2 regions of the Vibrio parahaemolyticus genome follow, and region 1 is predicted to be linked to the other one. Evidence: riboswitches for the same ligand, from Rfam matches in the RefSeq annotation. Region 1 holds a riboswitch; the other holds the start of a gene.

What was found. Region 1 has a riboswitch for thiamine pyrophosphate ahead of thiB (thiamine ABC transporter substrate binding subunit). Riboswitches for the same ligand answer to the same signal wherever they lie in the genome.
Region 2: another riboswitch for thiamine pyrophosphate. It lies ahead of thiC (phosphomethylpyrimidine synthase ThiC); the one in region 1 lies ahead of thiB (thiamine ABC transporter substrate binding subunit).

What each region holds. Positions count from the first base shown of each region.
Region 1 covers NZ_UHIL01000001.1:531,557-539,722, forward strand. Annotated here, with positions in the region: gene DYB02_RS02835 (DUF2799 domain-containing protein) at 1-83, shown strand, start outside; gene ppa (inorganic diphosphatase) at 158-688, opposite strand; gene fbp (class 1 fructose-bisphosphatase) at 816-1,832, opposite strand; gene mpl (UDP-N-acetylmuramate:L-alanyl-gamma-D-glutamyl-meso-diaminopimelate ligase) at 2,145-3,503, shown strand; gene DYB02_RS02860 (flavin prenyltransferase UbiX) at 3,509-4,147, shown strand; TPP riboswitch at 4,185-4,321, shown strand; gene thiB (thiamine ABC transporter substrate binding subunit) at 4,394-5,386, shown strand; gene thiP (thiamine/thiamine pyrophosphate ABC transporter permease ThiP) at 5,428-7,014, shown strand; gene thiQ (thiamine ABC transporter ATP-binding protein) at 7,014-7,718, shown strand; gene DYB02_RS02880 (universal stress protein) at 7,786-8,166, opposite strand, start outside.
Region 2 covers NZ_UHIL01000001.1:151,128-159,293, forward strand. Annotated here, with positions in the region: gene DYB02_RS00800 (aminopeptidase P family protein) at 1-232, shown strand, start outside; gene thiH (2-iminoacetate synthase ThiH) at 401-1,528, opposite strand; gene DYB02_RS00810 (thiazole synthase) at 1,544-2,311, opposite strand; gene thiS (sulfur carrier protein ThiS) at 2,317-2,520, opposite strand; gene thiF (thiazole biosynthesis adenylyltransferase ThiF) at 2,600-3,382, opposite strand; gene DYB02_RS00825 (thiamine phosphate synthase) at 3,372-4,706, opposite strand; gene thiC (phosphomethylpyrimidine synthase ThiC) at 4,703-6,646, opposite strand; TPP riboswitch at 6,815-6,913, opposite strand; gene crcB (fluoride efflux transporter CrcB) at 6,975-7,358, opposite strand; gene DYB02_RS26060 (hypothetical protein) at 7,709-7,771, shown strand; gene DYB02_RS25855 (winged helix-turn-helix domain-containing protein) at 7,848-8,153, shown strand.

The DNA.
Region 1 (8,166 bases):
TCGGAATCTGCGATGACGTTGACCCGTTCTTCCAACACGATTATGACGCTGGTCGTATGTCCTCCGCAGGAGCTCCTATCTAAGGCAAGCGTTTAGGTTAGAAAGCCAAAGAGCTGCACTTTGCAGCTCTTTTTGTATTCGGGGTTGGCGTTTACGCTTATTTGTTTTGCGCACGCTCGTAAGATTGTAGAATCTCTGCTTTTGCCGCTTCTACATCTGCCCAGCCATCGACTTTCACCCATTTTCCTGATTCCAACTCTTTGTAGCGCTCAAAGAAATGCGTGATTTGCGCTTTTAGCAACTCAGGAATGTCGCCCACATCTTGAATGTGTTCATACTCTTTAGAGATTTTAGAGTGCGGTACGGCAACGACTTTGGCATCTTCGCCCGATTCATCCGTCATCTTCAAAACGCCAACAGGTCGGCAGCGAATAACAGAACCTGGCATGAGTGGGTATGGCGTTGGGACAAGGACATCTACTGGATCACCATCAAGCGAAAGAGTGTTGTTCACGTAACCGTAGTTACATGGGTAAAACATTGGCGCAGACATGAAACGGTCGACAAATACAGCACCAGAGTCTTTATCTACTTCGTATTTGATAGGGTCTGCATTGGCAGGGATTTCGATAACGACGTAAATATCTTCAGGTAGCGATTTACCTGCTGGTACATGGTTTAGGCTCATTTGAATATTCCTTTTCATTGAGGATGAGTAGCCAGAAGATCGCCCTCATCTATGATTAATTCGCATTTCACTTTAGCGACAAAAACGCGGCAGGTAAACACCTGCCGCGTTGGACAAAGGTCTGAGATTATTCTTCGTCGCGGTGCAGTTCAAGGAACTCTTCAACTTTGCGAACCATGTTCTTCGAACCCACAAAGAAAGGTACACGCTGGTGTAGCTCAGTCGGTTTGATGTCCATGATGCGATTCACGCCATCTGATGCAATGCCGCCCGCTTGTTCGATGAGAAATGCCATTGGGTTGCATTCGTAAAGCAGGCGAAGTTTGCCTTGTGGGTGACTTTGCGTACTTGGGTAAAGGTAGATGCCACCTTTAAGCAGGTTGCGATGGAAATCCGCCACCAAAGAACCAATGTAGCGAGAGGTGTATGGACGACCGTCTTCAGGCACATTCTCTTGGCAGTATTTGATATACTTTTTCACACCTTGTGGGAAACGAATGTAGTTACCTTCGTTGATGGAGTAGATCTTACCATCTTCAGGAATCATCATGTTTTCATGAGATAGGCAGAAGCTGCCGATGGAAGGGTCGTAAGTAAAGCCGTTTACGCCGTTACCTGTGGTGTACACCAACATCGTTGATGAACCGTAAATTACGTAACCTGCTGCAACTTGCTTATGACCTGGCTGAAGGAAATCTTCTTCTGTCGCGGGTGTGCCAATAGGCGAAACACGGCGATAAATAGAGAAGATAGTACCGACAGATACGTTTACGTCGATATTCGAAGAACCATCAAGTGGGTCCATCAATACAACATACTTTGCGTTTTGGTTGAGTTCTTTGTTGAACGCAACCGCTTCATCTTCTTCTTCACTGGCAACGCCACAAACTTGGTCACGAGCTTCAAGCGCCGCTTTAAATTTGTCGTTCGCGTACACGTCTAGCTTTTGCTGTGCTTCGCCTTGGACATTTTCCGTGCCGACAGCGCCAGTGATATCACCAAGACCTGCTGCGTTGATTTCACGGTTAACGATTTTTGCAGCTAAACGAATGGATGCTAAAAGAGATGAGAGATCACCGCTAGCGTGGGGGAAATCCGCTTGTTTTTCAACAATGAATTCGCCTAGGGTGCGCATTCCTGACATGGTTAATCCTTACATTTACATTTCATTGGGGGTGTTGCGCAACGGGCATCTCTTTATGGATGTTAAACGTTTGCGCCAGATGTAATTTTAAGTCGTGGATCTTTTTAATGGTAATGAAGTAACTGTCTGAGATCTCAATTTATTTGTCTGCTCAAATCAGGGATTCATTCGCAGGTCAGAGCGCTGTACAGTCTCTGTTCAACCTTGTCATATTTGTGAAAGGGACTGCAAGAAGAAGGCTAAAGTCACTCGCTTTTCTGGTCGTTATCGCGATAATGAAGGCATCAAAGAACGCATTACAAGGTTTAGTTTATGCACATTCATATCTTGGGTATCTGTGGCACGTTTATGGGCGGCGCAGCAATTTTAGCGCGTCAATTAGGGCATAAAGTGACGGGTTCTGATGCCAATGTTTACCCACCGATGAGCACATTGCTAGAGTCTCAAGGTATTGAAATTATTGAAGGCTTCGACCCGTCTCAACTCGATCCTCAACCTGACCTTGTGGTGATTGGTAACGCGATGAGCCGTGGCAATCCGTGTGTTGAGCATGTACTTAATAGCAACATGCGTTACACCTCAGGACCACAATGGCTGAACGAATTTTTACTGCATGACCGTTGGGTGCTGGCTGTCTCCGGCACACACGGCAAAACGACCACTTCGAGCATGCTGGCGTGGATACTCGAAGACTGTGGTTATCAACCTGGTTTCCTCGTTGGTGGCGTGTTGGGTAACTTCGGTGTGTCGGCTCGTTTGGGCGAAAGCATGTTTTTTGTTGTTGAAGCGGACGAATATGACAGTGCTTTTTTCGATAAGCGTTCTAAGTTTGTGCATTACCATCCTCGCACTTTAATCATGAACAACCTTGAGTTCGATCATGCTGACATCTTCGATGATCTAGAAGCGATCAAGCGCCAATTCCATCATTTAGTACGAACGGTACCGGGCAATGGTTTGATCTTAGCACCGAAGCAGGATCAAGCTTTGGCGGATGTATTAGAGCGTGGCTGTTGGACGGAAAAACAGTTCTCTGGTGAGGATGGTGACTGGCAAGCGCACAAATTAGTGCTTGATGGCTCAAAATTTGAAGTTGCTTTGCAAGGCGAGAAGGTCGGTACCGTCGAATGGGATTTGGTGGGTGACCACAATGTGGATAATGCACTGATGGCGATCGCTGCCGCACGACACGTTGGTGTAACGCCAGAACTTGCTTGTCAGGCGTTGGGTCGTTTTATCAACACTAAGCGTCGTTTAGAGCTCAAAGGTGAAGAACAAGGCATCACGGTTTACGATGATTTCGCGCATCACCCTACGGCAATTGAACTGACACTGGGCGGTTTGCGTAACAAAGTGGGTGAAAAACGTATCCTTGCTGTATTGGAACCTCGCTCTGCCACCATGAAGCGTGGTGTTCATAAGAATACTCTCGCGGCTTCGCTACACAGCGCAGATGAAGTGTTCTTATTCCAGCCAGACAACATCGAATGGTCGGTGCAAGACATTGCTGATCAATGCAAGCAGCCAGCGTTTGTCGATGCCGATATAGATAACTTTGTGGCTAAAATTGTCGAACGTGCTCAGCCTGGAGACCAAATTCTGGTAATGAGTAACGGTGGCTTTGGTGGTATTCACGGAAAACTTCTTGAGCAGTTAAAACTAAAAGCCTGATTGATATGCACAACAAAATACAACCCTCTCAGAAAAAAGCCATCACGTTGGCATTAACGGGTGCCTCTGGTGCTCCTTATGGCCTTCGTCTTTTAGAATGTTTGGTCGCGGCGGATTATCATGTCTACGTTCTGATTTCTTCGGCGGCTCGCGTTGTGATGGCAACAGAGCACAACCTTAAGCTGCCAAGTGGGCCAGACGCCGCAAAGCAAGCGCTGGTGGAACATCTCAACTGTGATCCAAATAACATCACTGTTTGTGGTAAAGATGACTGGTTCTCACCGGTAGCGTCTGGCTCAGCGGCACCAAAGCAAATGGTGGTTTGCCCATGTTCAGCAGGAAGTGTTGCGGCGATCGCGCATGGCATGTCGGACAACTTGATCGAACGGGCGGCTGATGTGGTAATGAAAGAACGCGGGCAACTGTTGCTCGTGGTTCGTGAAACGCCATTTTCAACGCTGCATCTTGAGAACATGCACAAGCTATCGCAAATGGGCGTCACCATCATGCCAGCGGCCCCGGGCTTCTACCATCAGCCAAAGAGCATTGAAGACTTAGTGGATTTTATGGTGGCGAGAATTCTCGACCACTTAGGTATTGAGCAAGGTTTAGTGCCTCGTTGGGGCTATGACCAGCGCTCGTGAGCTGATTGTGTAACCACTCAAATACCTTTACAATCCATCCAACTCATCGGGGAGCAAACCCATTTTGCATTGAGTCAATCAATGCATTTGGGCGCTGAGACCTAAGTGCTTTACTAGGGACCCGTATTACCTGAACCAGATAATGCTGGCGTAGGAATTGAGTCTGGATATTGGAAATCCTTAATAGCCGCCTCAAACCCTGTGCCGCTCAACTTATTTCTCTGAAATACTCATGGAGAGCGAGCAGTGAAAACCACTCTAAATCTGATTGCCCTAGCTGCAATCACTTCTACTTCAGCGTTTGCCGCTGAAAACACATTAACCATCTATACCTACGACTCTTTTGCCGCAGATTGGGGGCCGGGTCCTAAAATCGAGCAAGCTTTTGAAGCAAAATGTGGCTGTGACGTTAACTTCGTAGCGTTGGACGATGGTGTGTCGATCCTGAATCGTCTTCGTCTTGAAGGCGGTAATAGTAAAGCCGACATCGTGTTAGGTTTGGATAACAACCTGATGGCAGAAGCGAAGAAAACCGGTCTGCTTACCGAGCACAATGTGGATACGGCCAACACAGTGTTACCAAACGGTTGGAGCGATACGACGTTTGTACCGTACGATTACGGCTACTTCGCGTTTGTGTACAACAAAGAGAAACTGGCTAATCCGCCGAAAAGCATGAAAGAGCTGGTGGAAACGCGCGACGATTTGAAAGTGATTTATCAAGATCCGCGTACGTCAACGCCGGGCCAAGGTTTGATGCTGTGGATGAAATCCATTTATGGCGACGATGTGACGCAAGCGTGGCAGAAGCTAGCAAGCAAAACCGTAACGGTCACGAAAGGTTGGTCAGAAGCGTATTCCATGTTCCTTAACGGCGAGTCGGACTTGGTGCTTTCTTATACCACGTCACCTGCGTACCACTTAATTGCGGAAAACGATTCAAAGTTTGCGACGGCGAATTTTGCTGAAGGCCACTACATGCAAGTTGAAGTAGCCGCCAAAGTGAAAGGGTCAAAAAATTCAGAACTTGCTGATCAGTTTATGAATTTCATTTTAAGTGATGAGTTCCAATCAGCGATGCCAACGGGCAACTGGATGTACCCAGTTACTGACGTTGAGTTACCTAAAGGTTTTGAAACCTTGAGTGTTCCAAGCAAGTCGTTGAGCTTTAGTGCTGATGAAGTGGCAAAAATGCGTAAGTCTTGGATTCGCGAATGGCAAAGCGCACTGACGTTTTAGCTGACGTTTCCTCCCTCATCTAAATGAGATAGGTTTTACCTTTGAATTCTGTTCCAAAAATAGGTTTAGGGGTCGCGATGATCATCGCGACCTTTGTTATTTCTGCCCTAGGTGCTTTGATTGTTCAAGCCCCTTCACTTTATGTGTCTGTGGTATGGGACGACCCGTATTATCAACATGTCACCAAGTTCAGCTTTTACCAAGCTTTTCTTTCCACACTGCTCAGTGTTGGTTTTGCCATTCCAGTTGCGCACGCACTTTCGCGTCGCCAATTTTGGGGTAAATCATTACTGCTTAAGCTATTTGCATCGACACTGGTTTTGCCGGTTTTGGTTGGTGTTTTTGGGCTATTAGCGATTTATGGCAACAGCGGTTTGTTAGCGCAGTGGCTGCAAGGTTTCGACACCAAAATCCCATTTTCTATTTATGGTTTGAATGGCATCTTACTTGCCCATGTGTTCTTTAATTTACCTTACGCGGCACGCTTGCTGCTGCAAGCCTTGGAGTCTATCCCTGCTGAGCAACACAAGCTGTGTGCGCATCTTGGTATGAGCCATTGGGATAAGTTTCGCTGGGTGGAGTGGCCGCGTTTAAGGCAGCAACTTCCTCACGTTTGTGGCTTGGTATTTATGTTGTGCTTCACCAGTTTTGCCACTGTGATGGCGCTGGGTGGCGGGCCAAAATCCACCACTATTGAGCTAGCCATCTATCAAGCGATTAAGTTTGATTTTGATTTGCAAGCTGGTGCGTTATTAGCGTTGTGGCAGATGCTGTTGTGTGGACTACTTGCGATTGGAGTACAGAAGTTAACAAAGCCTGTTGCTATCAGTGCTGGCAGCACATCGGTACAGCAATTTTTAACGAAGGATCATGGGTGGTCAAAAGCATGGGATAGCTTTTGGATCATAGGTGCCTTTTTACTGGTGATACCGCCGTTACTGATGGTGTTACTGAGTGGTATCAACCAACAAGTTTGGACGGTGTTAACCGATGAACGTTTTTGGTCTGCGTTATCTAACTCGCTCAAAGTTGCAGGGTTAGCCAGTGCGCTTGCGGTCGCTGCGGGAGTGTCTATATTGTTGACCAGTCGCCGTTGGCGTTTGCAGTATAAAAACACGCGAGCTGATCAAATAGAGTTAATCGGTACCATTATTCTAGTGACGCCGGGGCTGGTGATTAGCACTGGCCTATTCTTACTACTGCGATCATTTACCGATGTTTTTAGCTTGGCGTTTTTTGTCGTGATTTTGGTGAATGGTTTGATGGCTTTGCCTTACGTGATCAAAACGCTAGCGCAACCGATGCTGCACATTGAGCAACAGTATCAGTATGTCTGTGCCAGCTTAGGCATGCGTGGCTGGCAACGATTTAAAGTGGTGGAGTGGCAGGCGCTGCGCAAGCCGTTTGCACATGCGTTTGCGATCAGCTTTATGTTTGCAATAGGGGATTTAAGCGCGATAGCGCTGTTTGGTGGACAAGAATTTCGTACCTTACCTCTGTATTTGTTCCAGTTGCTCGGCAGTTATCAGATGGACGCCGCTGCGGTGGTGTCCGTGACGTTATTGTTGTTGAGTGTGGGCTGTTTTGCCTTGATAGAGAAAGTATTGAAAGCGAAGGAGAAAGCATAATGCTAGTGTTGGATGATGTGCAGTACACCTACCAACGTGAACTGTTTCGTTTTGAGTTGAGCATTGAACGTGGTCAGATTGTATCGTTGATGGGGCCGAGTGGGGCAGGGAAATCAACCTTGCTGGCTCTGGTTGCAGGATTCATCCATCTTGACCAAGGTGACATTTGGGTTGATGGTGAGTCGATTGTGCGCAAAGAGCCTTATCAGCGTCCTTTCTCCATGCTGTTCCAAGAGCATAACTTGTTTTCTCACTTGTCAGTGCGTGACAACATTGGCTTAGGTTTACACCCAGGGCTAAAGCTCACGGTAGACCAAAAACGTCAGGTTGAACAAGCTGCGCAGCAAGTTGGCGTTGCAGAGTACCTCGACCGTTTGCCTGAGCACCTTTCTGGAGGGCAGCGTCAACGTGTTGCCTTAGCGCGTTGTTTTGTTCAGCCTCATCCGATGTGGCTGTTGGATGAGCCTTTCTCGGCACTTGATCCAGTGTTGCGTGAAGAGATGCTGAGCTTGGTAAAAAAACTGGCTGCGGAGCGCGGAATTACCGTGTTGATGGTTACGCATCATCTTAGTGATGCCAAAGCGATTGCAAGTCACTTTGCCTTTGTTGCTAACGGAAAAGTAGAAGCGGTGGGTGAGATTGATGCCCTGACTGCCGAGCATCCCAGCAAGACCCTACAGGCCTTCGTTCGCGCCGCCGGATAATGATGAGAGATACAAAAAAGGTTGATGCGAGCATCAACCTTTTTTCTTTTCTTGAGTGGCCGTAAGCTTAACCTTGCGGCTTCACTACCATCACGTTGATTGGAGAATACTCCACAACTTTACTTGCAACCGAACCAAGCATCACTTTGTTAATTTTCGAACGCTTGTGACTTGGCATGATAATAAGGTCTGCGCCCAAACGCTCGGCGTAATCAAGAATTGTTGCGTAAGCTTTGCCTTCGGCAACGTGCACTTTGTAAATCACTTCATCATCAATGTGCTCGCTGGCAAATGCTTTTAGCTGCTGCTTCACATCTTGCTTCATTTTCGCCGCTGCGTCTTTTGGGAAGTAAGTGGCGACCATCGACATGTGAATACCTGGCAAAACAGTGAGCAGGTGGATTTCTGCGTTTGCTTGTTTTGCTTGCCACACCGCCAGTTCAACCGC
Region 2 (8,166 bases), 380 kb from region 1:
AGAGCTCGTAGTTGAAACACCGACTAACGGTGACTTCCCTGTTCTATCATTCGAATCATTGACGCGCTGTCCAATCGATAAACGTAATATCAATGTCGATATGCTGACTCGTCCAGAACTTGCTTGGTTGAACGACTACCATCAAAAAGTATGGGAACAAATCAGCCCGCTTGTTGAAGGCGAAGTAAAAGAATGGCTACGCGAAGCAACTCTGCCGTTGGCTCACTCTTAAACAAAAGTGCGAACATCTATTAAAGATAAAATAGAAAAGGCTCTCCACTTGGAGAGCCTTTTTTTAGGGCTAAATTCGTAAATCGCATTCCATAAATCACATCCATGAAAATCAAAGCTAAGCGTTCATTCAATCACAATGTTTCACGTGAAACATGCCACGCCTCGGTTAACCTGAGTAAGCTGAGTGCCAATCACGCCAGACCGGATCGAAACCTTTCGCTCTGATCATGTCTTCTACCGATGCCGCGCTACGCTCGTCACTGATTTCGAACTGTTCCAGTTCCACCTCTTCGGTCGCATAACCACCGGGTTGTGTTTTCGATGCCGCAGACATACTCGTAATGCCTAACGGTAATACATTGTCGCGAAACTGCGGTGATTCGCGCGTCGACAATGACAACTCCACTTCCGGATTAAACAGCCGATAGGCGCAAATCAATTGCACCAACTGCTTATCCGTCATGACAGACTTCGGTTGTAATCCCGACGCTGGTACATTACCGGCACAAGGGCGTAAACGAGGAAAAGAAATCGAATAACGCGATTGCCAATAAGTACGCTCAAGGTAATCCAGATGAGCAGCAGCAAAAAAGCAGTCGGTGCGCCACTCTTCCAAACCAATCAAAGCGCCAATACCGATTTTGTCGATCCCCGCTTTTGCCAATCTATCAGGCGTTTCAAGCCGGTATCGGAAATCCATTTTATTGCCACGCAAATGATGCTGAGCATATGTTTTGGGATGATAGGTTTCTTGATACACCATCACCGCATCAAGGCCCAATGTTTTGAGTTCGGCGTATTCGTCCTGATCCAACGGTTGGACTTCCATCGCTAAATAATTAAATCGCTGCTTGATGATTGGCACCATTTCGCGAAAGTATTTCATCCCAACTTTGGTCTCATGCTCACCCGTTACCAGTAACACGCTGTCGAACTTCATTCGCTTAATCGCATCAATCTCCGCCTCAACTTCGTCCCTATTCAGTGTTCTTCGCTTTATGCGGTTCTCCATAGAGAAGCCACAATAGGTACAAGCGTTGGCACAAAGGTTAGAGAGGTACAGAGGAATATACAGCGACATAGTGTTGCCAAAACGCTTACGCGTCAGCGAATAAGAAAGCTTTGCCATCTGCTCTAAGTACGGTTCAGCAGCAGGAGAAATCAACGCTTTAAAATCTTCCAAATCTCGTTTGGGTTTTGCTAGCGCCCTTTCCACATCCTGCGCCGTTTTGGCATAAATCGACATGGATATGTCATCCCAATCGAGCTGCTGAAAGCGATCATAAAAGCTCATCTTGAACCCTCACTTCTACAGTTCATCGAGAAAAGCCGTTAGCGGACTGGAAGCAACGGCATGAGAAACTTTCCCTGCAAGCCCAGCTTCATAAGCCATACGACCTGACTCGACTGCCATCTTGAACGCTTTCGCCATCGCAACGGGATTACTTGCGGCAGCGATGGCCGTATTGACCAGCACGGCATCCGCGCCCATTTCCATCGCTCTTGCCGCATGTGAAGGCGCACCAATTCCCGCATCCACGACAACAGGTACGTTCGCTTGGTCAATAATGATTTCTAGAAAATCGTGCGAAGCGATACCTTTGTTCGAACCAATCGGCGCACCCAATGGCATCACCGCAGCACAGCCAACTTCTTCCAGCCGCTTACATAAAACCGGATCAGCATGGCAATATGGCAACACAATAAAGCCATCTCGCACGAGCTGCTCGGCAGCGGCTAAGGTTTCTATCGGATCAGGCATTAAGTATTTTGGGTCGGGATGGATCTCCAGTTTGACCCAATTTGTGCCCAACGCTTCGCGAGCAAGCTGCGCAGCAAAAACAGCATCTTTGGCATTTTTAGCGCCAGAGGTGTTCGGTAGCAAATTCACACCGGCGTGAATCAGAGGCTGCAAAATGTCATCTTGCTGATCATGTACATCCACACGTTTAAGCGCCATCGTCGCGAGCTGTGAACCTGAAACCTGGATGGCTTCGGCCATTAAATGGCTATTAGAAAATTTGCCTGTTCCTGTGAACAAGCGTGATTGAAATTCTTTATCACCAATTTTCAGCATCGACATTATCCCCCTGCGATGGCTTGAAACAGAGAGATGCTATCTCCCTCAGAAAGTACCGTACTCGCCCATTCGCTACGCGGCACCACTTGATTATTAATGGCAAAAACACAGCCCATTTCAGGCAGAGAAAACTGGGTAATAATTTGCTGTAGGTTGGCTTTACACTCGACCAGCTGAGCTTGGTCGTTAATAGCGATAGTTATCACGTTACCTCTCTCCTTTAACAAAGGAACGCACAAACGAACTTGCTGCGAATTGATTTGAAACTGTCATGGCGGTCATCTCTTAACTGCTCATTGGTGCAAGATTATTGTCACCACAAACCTGACATTGCTTGTCTTTGGTTATAGACATGGTCTGCCAGTTCATCCGCAGTCCATCAAAGAGGTGTAACTGACCACACTCAACATGAAAGCGATCTATCGCCAACTTTTGAATAGCAGCGAGAGCTTGGTAGTTCCCCAGAGTGCCCACCACAGGGCCGATAATGCCGGTTTCGCTGCACTTCATTGTTTGCTGCAATTCATCAAACGGATACAAGCATCGATAGCAGCCTGAATTTGATGGTTTGTCTGAGTAGTCAAAAACAGCAAACTGCCCTTGCCAACCAATCGCTGCCGCCGATATCAGAGGTGTATTTTGCTCATAACAAACTTGATTGATCAGCTGCCTCGTTGGCAGGTTGTCACTGCAATCCAACACCACATCCGCCAACATGATTTCGAGTTGTAACTGAGCTTGGTCGAGACGCTTGGTAATCGTGCGTACCTGAATCATTGAATTGAGATGACGAAGCTGCTGAGCCATCGCCTCGGTTTTCGCCAGTTCGATGTCGCCTTCACGATAGATAACCTGGCGCTGCAAATTGCTGCTATCAACATGGTCATCATCAATCACAACCAACTTACCCACGCCAGCAGCCGTGAGATACAAACTTGCTGCACTACCCAACCCACCACAGCCGACGAGCAACACATGAGATTGACCAAGACGAGCTTGGCCCGATTCTCCGATTTCAGGTAACGAAACTTGACGCTGATAACGAATGAATTCTTGATCAGTAAGCACGATAGTCCTCCATGACCAATGACGTGCTCGTTGTGCTCATCAGTTGATCGAAAAACTCAATCACTTGTTTCGGCGATTCGGACAAGGTAATCGCACGAACCACCGCTAAACTGGACACGCCACATTGCCAAGCTTGCTCTGCGTTTGATTGGTCAATGCCACCAATGGCCACAGTTGGATAGCCAACACTTTCACCATATGGAATGCTATCGATCAGCTTTTGATACAAAGCTAAGCGAACCAAACCTTGCGGTTTGGATGGCATTTGTTTGGTGGTGGTCGGAAAGATATGCCCCAGCGCAATGTAGCTTGGATTAATTTGGACGATACGCAGCAGTTCATAATAACCATGGGTTGATAGACCTAAGCAAATGCCTGCGGTGCTCAACTGACTCAAATTGGAATCTTCGATATCCTCTTGACCAAGATGAACCCCGAAAGCACCATGCTTGATGGCCAGTTGCCAATAATCATTAATAAAAACTTGAGCGTCATACTGACGACCGAGTTCAATTGCGCGTGCAATCTGCTGTTCTAAGTCTGGCTGATAGGGGTTTTTGATACGTAGTTGAATGGTGTTGATGCCCAATGGCAACAACCGTTCAATCCAACTGACGTCGTCCACGACCGGATAGAGCCCCAAACTCTGTTTGCTCAGATGAGGAAAGTTAACCGACTGTCCGTGTGATGACCAACCTACTTTGATGCCTAAACGACAATCTTCTAAGACTGGTGTAGGAAAATCAGCAAACTGAGACGCCCACTCCTGCTTAACCATTGTTTCACCATTAATGAGTGTTTCACGTGAAACATTCGTCATTGGGCGCGCTAAGGTTAAAGCATCTTCAATAGGGAAATCGAGAGCAAGCAGCGTTACCATCCACGCTAGGTGTTGATCGGTTTGAAGAGTTGTAGTTCTAGAAGTAGAAGCAACTGACAGAGCTCTTATTTCATCATTAATCGGATGGCGCCAGATATCCAACACGTCTGCGCTTGTCGTTTTAACAGAATCATCGTGCTTAGACTCTACGTCTTCAATACCAATAAAAATGGCCGAGGATGGTTGTTGGCGACATTCTGAAACCGATAGACCTGATTGGTAGTAAAGCACAAAATCGGCAGTCTCTGCTTCCTCACATACGTCAATCAGATCGGTACCTACACGAAAGGTATTTTGCCCAAGAACAAGTTGAATAAATTGAGTCGGGCTTACGCCCAACTCAATCTCATCAATACTAAAACCCTGTTCTTTCGCCAACAATAAACACTGCTGAACAGATCCTGTCAGCGGAATTAACGACGACGGAATAAGGATTTTAGTCATTGCTCATCCGCCTCAGCGTGCACGGCTGGGTGATAAAGCTCGGAACCTGTCGCGCGAAACTCTTCAGACTTCTTACGCATGCCTTCCAGCGGGTCATCTAACATCTTGATAGATATCGCCTGATCCGCGGCAACTTGCTCTGTATCTTTGGCATACTCTCTGACTTCTTGAGAAATCTTCATTGAGCAGAATTTAGGGCCGCACATTGAGCAGAAGTGCGCTACTTTTCCAGACTCTTGCGGCAGCGTTTCATCATGAAATGCACGTGCGGTATCGGGGTCTAAAGCGAGGTTAAATTGGTCTTCCCAGCGGAATTCAAAACGCGCCTTTGATAAAGCATTGTCACGAACTTGTGCTCCCGGATGCCCTTTTGCTAAATCCGCAGCATGCGCAGCTAGCTTGTAGGTGATCATACCGGTTTTAACATCTTCTTTATTTGGAAGCCCCAAGTGCTCCTTAGGGGTCACGTAGCACAACATAGCGCAGCCATACCAACCAATCATCGCCGCACCAATACCGGATGTAATATGGTCATAACCCGGAGCTATATCTGTCGTTAGAGGACCCAAGGTGTAGAACGGCGCTTCATGACAGTGTTCCAACTGTTGGTCCATATTTTCTTTAATCATATGCATTGGAATATGGCCAGGGCCTTCAATGATGACCTGTACATCATATTCCCATGCGATTTTCGTCAACTCGCCGAGCGTACGCAGCTCTGCAAATTGCGCTTCATCGTTCGCGTCTGCAACCGAGCCAGGACGCAAGCCATCACCAAGAGATAGAGCGACATCGTACTTCGCACAAATTTCACAGATCTCGCGGAAATGGGTGTATAAGAAGCTTTCTTGGTGATGCGCTAGACACCACTTAGCGATAATCGAGCCACCACGCGAAACAATACCCGTCACTCGTTTCGCCGTCATTGGAACATAGCGAAGTAGTAAACCAGCATGGATAGTAAAGTAATCAACACCCTGCTCTGCTTGTTCGATTAACGTGTCGCGCATGACTTCCCAATTCAGGTTCTCAGCAATGCCATTTACTTTCTCCAAAGCCTGATACATAGGAACCGTACCAATTGGCACCGGGCTATTGCGTAAAATCCATTCGCGAGTTTCATGAATGTTACGGCCGGTAGAAAGGTCCATCACGGTATCGCCACCCCAGCGTGTCGCCCAGACAAGTTTTTCCACTTCTTCTTCGATTGAAGACGTGACCGATGAGTTACCAATATTGGCATTCACCTTAACTAAGAAGTTACGGCCAATAATCATTGGTTCAGATTCTGGATGATTGATATTCGAAGGAATGATGGCGCGACCTTCTGCGACTTCTTTACGAACGAATTCTGCAGTAATGTCTTTAGGTAGATTTGCACCGAAGCTTTGGCCGGGATGCTGCTGAGTCAGCACGTCATCGCGATATTGAGCGCGCCCCATGTTCTCACGCAGTGCAATGTATTCCATTTCCGGAGTAACAATGCCTTTGCGAGCATAGTGTAGTTGAGTGACGCATTTTCCGGCTTTAGCTCGTCGAATACGTGGTAAGTTGCCATAACGCAAATCATCTAAGGTTTCATCGTCAAGACGCTCTTTTGCGTAAACAGAGCTCACATCTTCAAGGATTTCAGTATCATTGCGTTCTTCAATCCACCCTTCTCTAAGCTTTGGTAAGCCACTGTAAAGGTCGATAGCGTAATCTGGATCGGTATACACACCAGAGGTGTCATAAACACGTACAGGCTCATTAGGCTCAAAAATTGGAGCCTCTTTGGTGCCACCAATTAGGCTATCAGCCAAAGAAATTTCACGCATTGGCACTCGGATGTCAGGACGAGAACCCTCTATATACACTTTGGTTGAGTTTGGGTACGGCTGTACCGAGAGAGTATCAATAAACTGTTTTGCTTCCAGTCTCGCTTGTTTGCGACTCGACATAGCATTTTTCCTTGCTTGTTATTCTAGATAAAAAGTATTGGGATAAAAATGCTTGGCGGATAGATGCGACAAGAGGTGTCGAATTATGGACGATTAGAGTTCAGGTGCTCACTCTTTGTCTATTACTGCATTCGACGTTTTGATAGGTTAGCCAGACGTTGTCTGGTGTAGGTATCTTCTCTTGTTCCCTTCGCAGATATTAATCTGATCAGGTTCAACGGATCCCGAATTAACGGTCTCAGCCTTATGGCACTCCGACAAGTGAAGCCAGTATATAAAAACGGCTTGGTTAAACCAAGCCGACCTGATTACATTTTCGTTACTTTTGCTAGCTACGCATCAATAATTGGAAACCGATCCAAGCCGCCGAGATACTCAGAACAACATTCAATAAGATGTTTAAACCCATTTTAAAGAACGCACCTTGCTGCATAAGCAGTACGTTATCCATAGAAAATGTTGAAAAGGTGGTAAGCGCACCGAGGAAGCCTAGACCAATCACTTGTCTCCATGGTTCAGTTGCTAATATTTCACTTTCAAATGCCGCAATGAGCAACCCCATGATGAAAGAGCCTACAACGTTAACAGTCAGCGTACCGTAAGGGAAACCTCGTCCGAAAAGTAAGACACAAAATTCAGACACTAAATATCGAGAACACGCACCGATTGCCCCACCGAGTGCGATAAAGCCTAAAATAGAAAACTGCCCCATAATTCCCCCAATAAGTTCTGATGATATTGTAATCAAAATCACTCAGCTATCGGTAACACAATCTTAGAATTCGACAATATAATCGCTTTAAAACCACTGAAATATTTAAAAGTTACAGGAGTCACTTTTACATACGTTCCAAGCAATTTTTCATAGGAAGAACCCTTACGGGAATTTGCCGTTTAGATAAACATATCTCGTTTAAGTACTACTTGAAGAAAATGCTGATTCGTTATGGATAGCCTCAATAATATCGACTTTAAAAAGCTCGCAAGTCAGCAAAAATCTATTCAGATGAAAATGAAATACTGGCCCTTGCTCAATTCAAAGATGGGCACTCACGCACACAAATCGCCAAGTTTCTCAAGGTAAGCCGAACCAGTGTCAATAAGTGGGTTCAGACCTTTCTTTAAGAAGGGACGAAAGAACGGCAAAGAAAAGCCAAGAAGAGGAAGACCACCACTCTTAACTTCCGAGCAAAGAGAATAGTTGAGCCAATACACAAAAGATAAAGCCAATGATACACAAGGCGAACGACTGACTGGTGCCGACATCCAGAAAGAATTTGGTCAGCACTACCACTCTGATTCTATCTATTACCTGCTCGATCACATGGGCTTTTCATGGATAACTTCCCGTTCCCCCCCCCAAACAATCTCAACTAACACAAGAGGATTTGAAAAATTCAAAATCGAAACGATCCTTAAAATCCCAGAAAATATAGCACCAGATTTGGGCAATAAAACACGACAACACGCTTATGGGCTAAAAAAGGAACTCGCCCAAGAGCCGTGAAGCAATAACAATT